DNA from 3 places in the Kosakonia sp. SMBL-WEM22 genome. Region 2 is predicted to be linked to each of the others. Evidence: predicted binding sites of a transcription regulator. Region 2 holds the regulator's gene; each other region holds the start of a gene.

Region 1 (3,281 bases), 680 kb from region 2:
CAGCAGATCTTTGCCTTTAAACTCCACGCTGCCGCCGGTCACTTCGTAATCTTCACGCCCGGCCAGGGTCGCGGAGAGCGTACTTTTCCCGGAGCCGTTCGGGCCCATAATGGCGTGCACTTCGCCCGGACGCACCTCAAGGTTGAGGCCGCGCAGAATCGACTTATCTTCAACACCAACCTGCAAATCTTTGATACTTAACATTTATTATCCTTTAATTCTTAACCGACGCTGTGTTCAAGGCTAATTGCCAGCAGTTTTTGCGCTTCGACCGCAAATTCCAGCGGCAGCTCGGAGAAGACATCTTTACAGAAGCCGTTAACAATCATGGAGATGGCGTCATCTTCGCTGATGCCGCGCTGCAGACAGTAAAAGAGCTGGTCTTCGCCTATGCGCGAGGTAGTCGCTTCATGCTCCAGCTGCGCGCTGTTGTTACGGCACTCGACATACGGGAAGGTGTGCGCGCCACAATCGGGGCCAATCAGCATTGAGTCACACTGGGTGAAGTTTCGCGCATTGGTCGCCGTCGGCATGATTTTCACCAGCCCGCGGTAGCTGTTCTGGCTGTGTCCGGCCGAAATCCCTTTCGAGATAATCGTCGATTTGGTGTTCTTACCGATGTGGATCATCTTGGTGCCGGTATCCGCCTGCTGATGCCCGCTGGTGAGCGCCACCGAGAAAAACTCGCCAATCGAGTTGTCACCGCGCAGGATACAGCTCGGGTACTTCCAGGTGATCGCCGAACCGGTCTCCGACTGGGTCCACGACATTTTGCTGTTCTCGCCTTCGCACAACGCACGCTTGGTGACGAAGTTTAAGATCCCGCCGGTGTTGTTATCGCCCGGGAACCAGTTCTGCACCGTGGAGTACTTCACCTCCGCATCTTTATGGATGATCACTTCCACCACCGCCGCATGCAGCTGGTAGCTGTCGCGTACTGGCGCAGAGCAGCCTTCGATATAGCTGACGTAGCTGCTCTCATCCGCCACCAGAATGGTGCGTTCGAACTGGCCGGTCTTCTCCGCGTTGATGCGGAAATAGGTCGACAGCTCCATCGGGCAGCGCACCCCTTTCGGAATGTAGATAAACGTGCCATCAGAGGCGACGGCCGCATTCAGCGCGGCAAAGAAGTTATCATTCGAAGGCACCACGGTACCGAGGTACTTCTGCACCAGCTCCGGATGATCGTGGATCGCCTCGCCAAAGGAGCAGAAGATAATCCCCTGCTCAGAGAGCTTTTCGCGATAGGTGGTGGCCACGGAGACCGAGTCAAAAATGGCGTCAACCGCCACCTCTTTGCCTTCACGCACCGGCACGCCGAGCTGGTTAAAAGCCTCTTCGACCTCTTCGGTTAGCCACGCATTGGCGTTGGTTTGCTGCACCGCGCCGGGCTGCGAGGCGCAGGCGTCATCGCAGTTGCCGCAGGAGGGCGCAGAGTAGTAGCTGTAATCCTGGTAATTAAGCTTGTCGTAATGGGCTTTTAACCAGTGCGGCTCCTCCATCTCCAGCCAGGCGTGAAACGCATTCAGGCGAAACTCCAGCATCCACTCAGGCTCGTTACGCTTCGCTGAAATGGCGCGCACGACCTCTTCGTTGATGCCTTTCGCCAGCTCATCCGTGCTTAACCGGGTGAAAAAGCCCTCTTTATAATTGATATTGCCGGTCCAGATTTTGACATCGTCAGTTGCTTCAGTATTACGAGACATAGTACCGCCTATACCCCAAAGCTTTCGCCGCAGCCGCACTCGTGCTGCGCTTTCGGGTTATTAAATTTGAAGATCTGGTTCAAGCCTTCACGCACGTAGTCCACTTCGGTGCCATCGATAAAGGGCATGGCCTGTAAAGGGACATAGAGGCGAGCGCCATCAGATTCGTACAGCAGGTCGTCGTCGTTCGGCTCGCTTACAGTGTCGAGCACATAACCAAAGCCTGCGCAGCCGGTCTGCTTAATGCCAAGCCGTACGCCGAGAAGGCCTGCCTCTTTTTCCGTGAGTGCACGGATATGATCTGCGGCAGCTGGGGTCATGGTGAGACCGCGCCATGCAAAATCGTCGGGGTTAAATGATTCCATCGTGTTACCTCACTTCATCTGAGCTGAAGAGCATAACGCTATGTTAGTGATAATAATTCTCACTTCAACCTCCTGACCGCAGGGTTATTCTCCTTGCGGCCCTTTTTAAAGCGTCTCTATTAAGCATAGACCCTGTTGAAAAGGTGTAGAAGGCGGTGAAGAACTGATTAATAAATTGATAAATAATGGTTTTAGCAAGCGTAACGCCTTAAATCGGCAAAAGCGCAAAAAATGTATAGGAAATGCCTATTTTTATTATAGGAGGGGCTTAAAGATCGCTCCCGGGCGAAGAATAGGATTTTGCAGGCTCCAGACGGGATCGATCTTTTATATGATGAGCACACTTTTACTGTGCCCATTGCTATGGGCGCTCATATAAGGAAAAGAGTGATGCAGACACCATCGAGCCTCTCATACATTGATAGCGGTAGCGGCTATCCCCTCCTTCTTGGCCACAGCTATTTGTTTGATAAAACCATGTGGTCACCGCAGATGACCGCACTCGCTAAGCAGTTTCGCCTCATCGTGCCTGACCTTTGGGGTCACGGCGAATCGCCCGCCCTGCCCGCAGGAAGAAGCACCATGGCCGATCTCGCCGCCGATCATTTACAGATTATGGACGCACTCGGCATTGAGGAGTTTGCAGTTGTCGGATTATCGGTAGGTGGGATGTGGGGCGCTGAACTCGCCGCAATGGCACCGCAGCGGGTTAAAGCGCTGATGCTTATCGACACTTTTGTCGGCAATGAGACGGATGAAGCACGTGAAAAGTATTTCGCGATGCTTAACGCTATCGACGCCGCAGGCACCCTTCCCGCGCCCCTGCTGGAGTATGTCGTTTCGCAGTTCTACTCCTGTCATGCTGACCCGGCTGACGTGCAGGCTCTTACCGCCCGGCTTGGTGCCCTGAATGCAGAACAGCTGCGCGGCAGCATCGTTCCGCTTGGCAAACTTATCTTTGGTCGCCCCGATCGCATGACAATACTGGAGAAAATGACCTGCCCGGTGCAGATCGCTACCGGAGAACTGGATTTACCGCGTCCGCCGCTGGAGGGCCAATTAATGGCGGAGAAATTAGGTTGTGAATTTAGCCTTATTCCCCATGCCGCCCACATTAGCAACAGAGAAAACCCTGAATTTGTCACCCGGCTGATTATCGATTTTTTAACTCGTCATACTTAATCGCCGTTTTTTCTCCCGGGCGCGTTTT
Region 2 (3,281 bases):
TCAGCCCGGGCAGCGGCCCGATTGCGTGTTTTCCCGTAGTATTCATATCATGGCTAAAGAACAAACGGACCGTACGACACTAGATCTCTTCGCGAATGAGCGTCGCCCGGGACGGCCGAAGACCAACCCGCTCTCGCGCGATGAACAGTTGCGCATTAATAAACGCAACCAGCTCAAACGCGATAAGGTTCGTGGGCTTAAGCGCGTCGAACTGAAACTGAATGCGGATGCGGTGGAAGCGCTGAACGAACTGGCCGATGTGCGCGAGATCAGCCGCAGCGAACTTATTGAAGAGATGCTGCTGACGCAGCTTAAAGCTCTGCGCGGATAGCGAATCTTCTGAATCCTGATTAAATACCCCTTTTCATGTGGCATACAGTGCAGTCCGCGGCAATAGCAGTTTCCGCGTTCTTCTCTGTTCTGCTATGATTGCCCTTATCTGTGGGCTTAGCGCTCCCCCTATACTCATTAAGATTCAAGAGGTTATTTTACTCATGGCAATTACAGGCATTTTCTTCGGCAGCGACACCGGTAACACCGAAAACATCGCCAAAATGATCCAGAGCCAGCTTGGTAAAGACGTCGCCGATGTTCATGACATTGCCAAGAGCAGTAAGGAAGATATCGAAGGGTATGACATCCTGTTGCTCGGCATTCCGACCTGGTATTACGGTGAAGCGCAGTGCGACTGGGATGACTTTTTCCCGACGCTGGAAGAGATTGATTTTAATGGTAAGTTAGTGGCGCTGTTCGGCTGCGGCGACCAGGAGGATTACGCTGAGTACTTCTGTGATGCGCTGGGCACCATTCGCGACATTATTGAACCGCGCGGCGCAACAATCGTGGGTCACTGGCCAACTGCCGGCTACCATTTCGAAGCCTCAAAAGGTCTGGCCGATGACGATCATTTTGTTGGTCTGGCAATTGATGAAGACCGCCAGCCGGAACTGACCGCCGAGCGCGTGCAAAACTGGGTGAAGCAGGTTTCTGAAGAGCTGCATCTGGATGAAATCCTGAATGCCTGATTTTTATGGCGCAATCTGCCGGTTGCGCCGTATCAATAGGTAAAAGCAATCGAAATAATTGCTACATTTTTTTAACTTTCCTACTCATCCCTGTACAATAAGCCCTGCTTAACGCGGTACGCCTGGACGGGAGTTGTCGGCGATACCACGTTTTAAAAGCTTACTTTACTTGAGGGCTTGCAGTTTTCATTTATACATGGCAGTTCTATAATGATACGCATTCGCCCGGGTGCATTCCTTATAACTTCCGCGAAGGAAGTGAATCGTATAGCAACAGGACAGATTCCGCATGACTGACAACAATACCGCATTAAAGAAGGCCGGCCTGAAAGTCACGCTTCCACGTTTAAAGATTCTGGAAGTGCTTCAGGAGCCGGATAACCATCATGTCAGTGCGGAAGATCTTTATAAGCGTCTGATCGACATGGGTGAAGAGATTGGTCTGGCAACGGTATACCGTGTGCTGAACCAGTTTGATGACGCCGGGATCGTCACCCGTCACAATTTCGAAGGCGGCAAGTCTGTTTTCGAACTGACGCAGCAGCATCACCACGATCACCTTATCTGCCTCGACTGCGGTAAAGTTATCGAATTCAGTGATGATTCCATCGAATTACGCCAGCGCGAAATTGCCGCTCAACACGGTATTCGCCTGACGAACCACAGCCTCTATCTTTACGGTCACTGCGCTGAAGGCGACTGCCGTGAAGATGAACATGCGCACGACGCTAAATAAGCTCTTCTAACGTTAAAAGCCAACCGCCAGGTTGGCTTTTTTTATGCCTGCAGGATGAGCGGCGCATCAAATGGCTGCACCGCTCGGGCAGAAAAGCAATCAGCCTTTCAGCATATCGACACGGCTGACGCGCTTGCCATCCGGGCTTGCGGTACGCACCTGAATTTCTCCTTTAAGCTGTGGACGGGAAGCTGTTTCGTAGCGCTGCCATGTTTTGCCGCGATCGAGGGAGTACTCTACCACCAGCCCCGGGAAGCGGGTGTTCACCTCCAGCACACCGTCAACAATTCGCGCCCCTGGTACCGGCAGACGATACTGGATGCCAGCTTTATCCAGCTTCGCCAGCTCGCGATGTCCCAGCAGATTGGCAAAACGCTGCCAGTCAGCCATAAGCGCCTTCTGATCGACCCACTGCGTCTCGCCGCCTTTATATTCGCGGCTGGCCTGATAATCCTGCTCCCAGCTTGCGCGATGCCATGCCCGCTCCGCAACGGCAACCAGACGGGGATAGATCATATACTCCATCTGCTCATCCGTGCGCACCACTTCGCTCCACAGCTCGGCGGAAAGCCCGTAGGCACCCGGCCACGGCTTGTCTGATTTGGCGCTGAAAGTGTTGCCATCACGATCGACCGACGTTTCTGCATTCTGCGGCATGTTGTCCGGCGCAAAGCTGAAGATCTTGCGCTCGTCGCTAAAACGCGTTCCCCAGTAGTAGCCGCTTTCCGCCGGGTGAACTTCGCTCGGGAAGTCGAGATAGAGATAGTCCGGATTGGAAACTACCACGCGGAAACCCTTATTCGCCCAGTCGTTAACGGAGTCGAAACCGCCCCAGTAAAGCGCATCCCAGAAGTTAACATTGACGTTTTTGGTGGCAAACCCCGAGGCGTCTTTGGCATCTTTCAGCCCATCCTGCCAGGCCTGCATCACATCAATGCCGTGCGCCTTAACCAGCTTGCTCACCTCTGCGCCAAAGTAGCTGGAGAGGTGTTCAACATCGCTCACTTTCCCGGCTTTGATCATCGCCTGGCAGGCCCCGGACTTGGCCCACGGCTTATCCTGCTTGCTCTGATCGATAATGCCTTTACCCGGCTGCGGATCTTTTACATCCGTATAGCCTGCGCCAAGATAGATATTTTTCGCCTCATCGCCACCAAAGTGCCATGTGTGCAACGGCAGACCTGCTTCCCGGTGCATCTGCTGAATTTCGCCCATCACCTTATCGACAAAGTTGCGCGAGGAGTCCAGGCACGGATTGAGGTAGCCGGTGCGGTCATAGAACTGTACGCCAGCGGTAACAGAGGTATCAGTCGGATCCAGCAGGCGGTAGCGGCTCGCCTCACGCTCCTCTTTGCCCTCTTTTATCAGGCGATGGTAACGCGCCTCCATTGAGATGACCGCTGCGCGCGCATGCGCCGGCATGTCGATCTCCGGGATCACCTCAATATGACGAGCTTTGGCGTATTTAAGGATCTCGATATAGTCAGCGCGGGTAAAGAAACCACTGCCGTTATTATCAC
Region 3 (3,281 bases), 110 kb from region 2:
AACACCCGCTTAAATCCCTTACCACGGCGCTGCACTTTCTGCTGCGTAACCCTTTAATTGGCGGCATTGCGCTGCTCGGCGGTCTGCTGACGATGGCCAGCGCCGTGCGTGTGCTCTACCCGGCGCTGGCGATGAGCTGGCAGATGTCGGCGGCAGAGATTGGCGTGCTGTACGCCGCACTGCCGCTCGGGGCGGCCATCGGCGCATTGACCAGCGGCAGGCTGGCGCACAGCGAACGGCCCGGCATCATCATGTTGCTGACCAGCGTCGGCGCGTTTATCGCCATTGCGCTTTTTAGCCTGATGCCCGTCTGGCCGCTCGGCGTGCTCTTTCTCGCGCTCTGCGGCTGGCTGACGGCGGTGAGTTCGCTACTGCAATACACCCTGCTGCAAACCCAGACCCCGGAAGCGATGCTCGGGCGCATTAACGGCTTATGGACGGCACAAAACGTCACAGGCGACGCCATCGGCGCGGCGCTGCTGGGTGCGATGGGATCGATGCTGACGCCCGCCGCCTCGGCGAGCTTGAGCGGGCTGGCATTAGCGATAGTGGGATTAGTGCTGGTTCTCATACTCGGCGAGCTGCGCCGTTTCCGACAGGTTCAGCCCGGCGCATAAAATGCTGCGGTGGTGATAACGTCACCGCAGCTCCAGCGTTACGGCGATCTGATCACCCTTTGATTCAACGGGCTGCCTTCACAGGCCGGATAAGTCACGCACGTAATCCGGCAAAGTGGGCGGGCGTCGGCCGGATAAGCGCAGCGCCACCCGGCAATGCTGAAGACTTTGTAGGCCGGATAAGCGCAGCGCCATCCGGCAATGCTGAGGATTTTGTAGGCCGGATAAGCGCCAGCGCCATCCGGCAAGGGTGAGGATTTTGTAGGCCGGATAAGCGTCAGCGCCATCCGGCAAAGGGTGAGGATTTCGTAGGCCGGATAAGCGTCAGCGCCACCCGGCAAAGGGTGAGGATTTCGTAGGCCGGATAAGCGCCAGCGCCATCCGGCAATAAAGGCTGCGCCAACAACCCTCAGCCAAACAGCGCAGACAAGCGCTGCAACACGCGGGTTGCGCTGTAGTAATCGAGCCGGAAGGTCTCTGCACCCAGCGCATAAACCTGCTTATTGCGTACTGCGGGAAGATGCGCCAGCAGCGGGTTAGCGCTCAGGGCGTCGGCCTCTTTTTGGTCGCCTGCAAAGAGGAACAGTGCTTCGCCATTCAGCCCGGCGGCCAGGTTTTCGCCGCCGAGCTGCACGATATCATGGCGCTTACCCTGGCTCTGGCTTGCCTGCAGGCCCGCCGGCAGCGGCGCGAGGGCAAAACCGAGCTGCTGCATTAACTGGCCCTGCGCGGAGTCGCGGGTCCAGAGGTTCGCGCTGTGCGCGGCGGGTGTGTAAACCAGCGCGCTGACCGGCTGCGGCGGCAGTTTCATGCGTGCTTTTGCCGCCGCCAGCTGCTGGCTGAACTCAGTGATGCGCGCGGCGGCCTGCTTCTCGTGGCCGGTGATCTCGCCAAGCTGGGTAAGCAGCGCCTGCCAGCTCTTATCGTCGTAATTGATAATAAGCGTCGGCGCGATAGTCGAGAGTTGATCGTAGAGCGCCAGCGCGGAGTCGCCGCCGGTGGCGCTGATCAAAATCAGATCCGGCATCTGCGCGGCAACGGCTTCGGCATTCGCTTCGCCGATGTAAAGACGCGCGACGTTGCGCTGTTTAGCAATGTCGCCCCACTGGCGCAGAAAGCCTTGATCGTCGGCGAAACGGTTATTTGGCGTGGTGGCGCCGCTGGCGACCACGGGGGCATCAATCGCCAGCAGCGAGCCGGTGAGGGTAACGCTTGTGGAAACAATGCGCTGCGGCGCGCTGGCAAGTTGATGCACGCCGCGACTGTCGGTTATCTGGCGCGGCCAGTCGGCGGCGCAGGCTGAGTTAAGTCCTAAAACGAAAACGCCCACTAACAGAGCGTGTTTACGACACCAGCTAAGAAAATTCACAACGTGAGTCCTGTTTCTGTTGAAGTTAATGCTTCTCATTTTCATCGTTGAGCGTCACGGATGCAAGTTGTGGCAGTGCGAGAGGAGATTCTGCTGTTGACATCACCGGCAATAACTTTTTATCTTACTGCACCAAACAAAAATGATAATCATTCTTAATACATTTATCATTGCCGGAGGATGATATGGATACGTCATTGGCTGAAGAGATCCAGCTGTCTGCAACGACACTGGCCGCCGATCAATTTTTCTTTATGTCGCCGTACCGCAGTTTCACCACGTTGGGGTGTGTTGCGCGTTTCTCAGAGCCAGCAGCGGGGGGCGATGCGCCAGAGAGCGCCTTCCAGCAAAAAATGGCGCAGGCCTTTGCCGATGCCAAAGCGCAGGGCATCGCGCGGCCAATCATGGTAGGCGCTATCCCGTTTGATACCACGCTGCCTTCGGCGCTCTTTATCCCTCAACGCTGGCAGAGCTTCTCCCGCCCGGAAAAACAGCGCGCTGCGCGCTACTTCAACAGTGGCGCGATGCCGAATGTGAAGGCGCAAAAAGCGGTGCCGGAGCAGGATCTGTTTATGGAGATGGTGGCGAACGCATCTGCACGCACCGCGACGCCAGAAGTGGAAAAAGTGGTGCTCTCGCGCCTGATTGAGATCGCAACAGACCGCCCGGTCGATAGCGGCGTGCTGCTCGAGCGCTTAATTGCGCAGAACCCCGCCAGCTTCAACTTCCACGTTCCGCTGCCGGATGGCGGCGCGCTGCTTGGCGCAAGCCCGGAGCTGCTGCTGCGTAAAGAGGGCGATCGTTTTAGCTCTCTGCCGCTGGCCGGTTCGGCCCGCCGTCAGCCCGATGACATGCTCGATCGCGAAGCAGGCAATAAACTGCTGGCCTCCGAAAAAGATCGCCATGAGCACGAACTGGTGACGCAGGCGATGAAAAAAGTGCTGCAGCCGCGCAGCCGTATGTTGACGCTGCCATCGTCGCCGCAGCTGGTGAATACACCGACGTTGTGGCACCTGGCAACGCCGATTGAGGGTACGGCAAAAGAGGGCGAAAACGCCCTGACGCTCGCCTGCCTGCTCCATCCGACACCCGCGCTGAGCGGCTTCCCGCACCAGATTGCGAAGAAAATCATCGCCGAGCTTGAGCCGTTTAATCGCGAACTTTTTGGCGGCATTGTCGGCTGGTGCGATGCGGAAGGAAACGGCGAGTGGGTGGTTACCATCCGCTGCGCGCGTATCCGCGACAACAACGTTCGCCTGTTTGCCGGAGCCGGGATTGTCCCTGCCTCATCGCCA

Evidence for each region. The regulator Fur, encoded in region 2, represses iron uptake genes when iron is present. The targets are predictions, from matches to a motif close to ATAATAATGAGAACNACTATCAA.
Region 1: the regulator Fur is predicted to act here: its motif matches at 2,112-2,134, upstream of sufA (Fe-S cluster assembly scaffold SufA).
Region 3: the regulator Fur is predicted to act here: its motif matches at 2,123-2,145, upstream of fepB (Fe2+-enterobactin ABC transporter substrate-binding protein).

The regions. Positions count from the first base shown of each region.
Region 1 is NZ_CP051488.1:2,186,123-2,189,403, reverse strand. It holds gene sufC (Fe-S cluster assembly ATPase SufC) at 1-204, opposite strand, end outside; gene sufB (Fe-S cluster assembly protein SufB) at 222-1,706, opposite strand; gene sufA (Fe-S cluster assembly scaffold SufA) at 1,715-2,071, opposite strand; gene HF650_RS10385 (alpha/beta hydrolase) at 2,462-3,253, shown strand.
Region 2 is NZ_CP051488.1:1,502,916-1,506,196, reverse strand. It holds gene ybfE (LexA regulated protein) at 50-331, shown strand; gene fldA (flavodoxin FldA) at 495-1,025, shown strand; gene fur (ferric iron uptake transcriptional regulator) at 1,315-1,761, shown strand; gene HF650_RS07180 (beta-N-acetylhexosaminidase) at 1,861-3,281, opposite strand, start outside.
Region 3 is NZ_CP051488.1:1,392,353-1,395,633, forward strand. It holds gene entS (enterobactin transporter EntS) at 1-617, shown strand, start outside; gene fepB (Fe2+-enterobactin ABC transporter substrate-binding protein) at 1,027-1,953, opposite strand; gene entC (isochorismate synthase EntC) at 2,172-3,281, shown strand, end outside.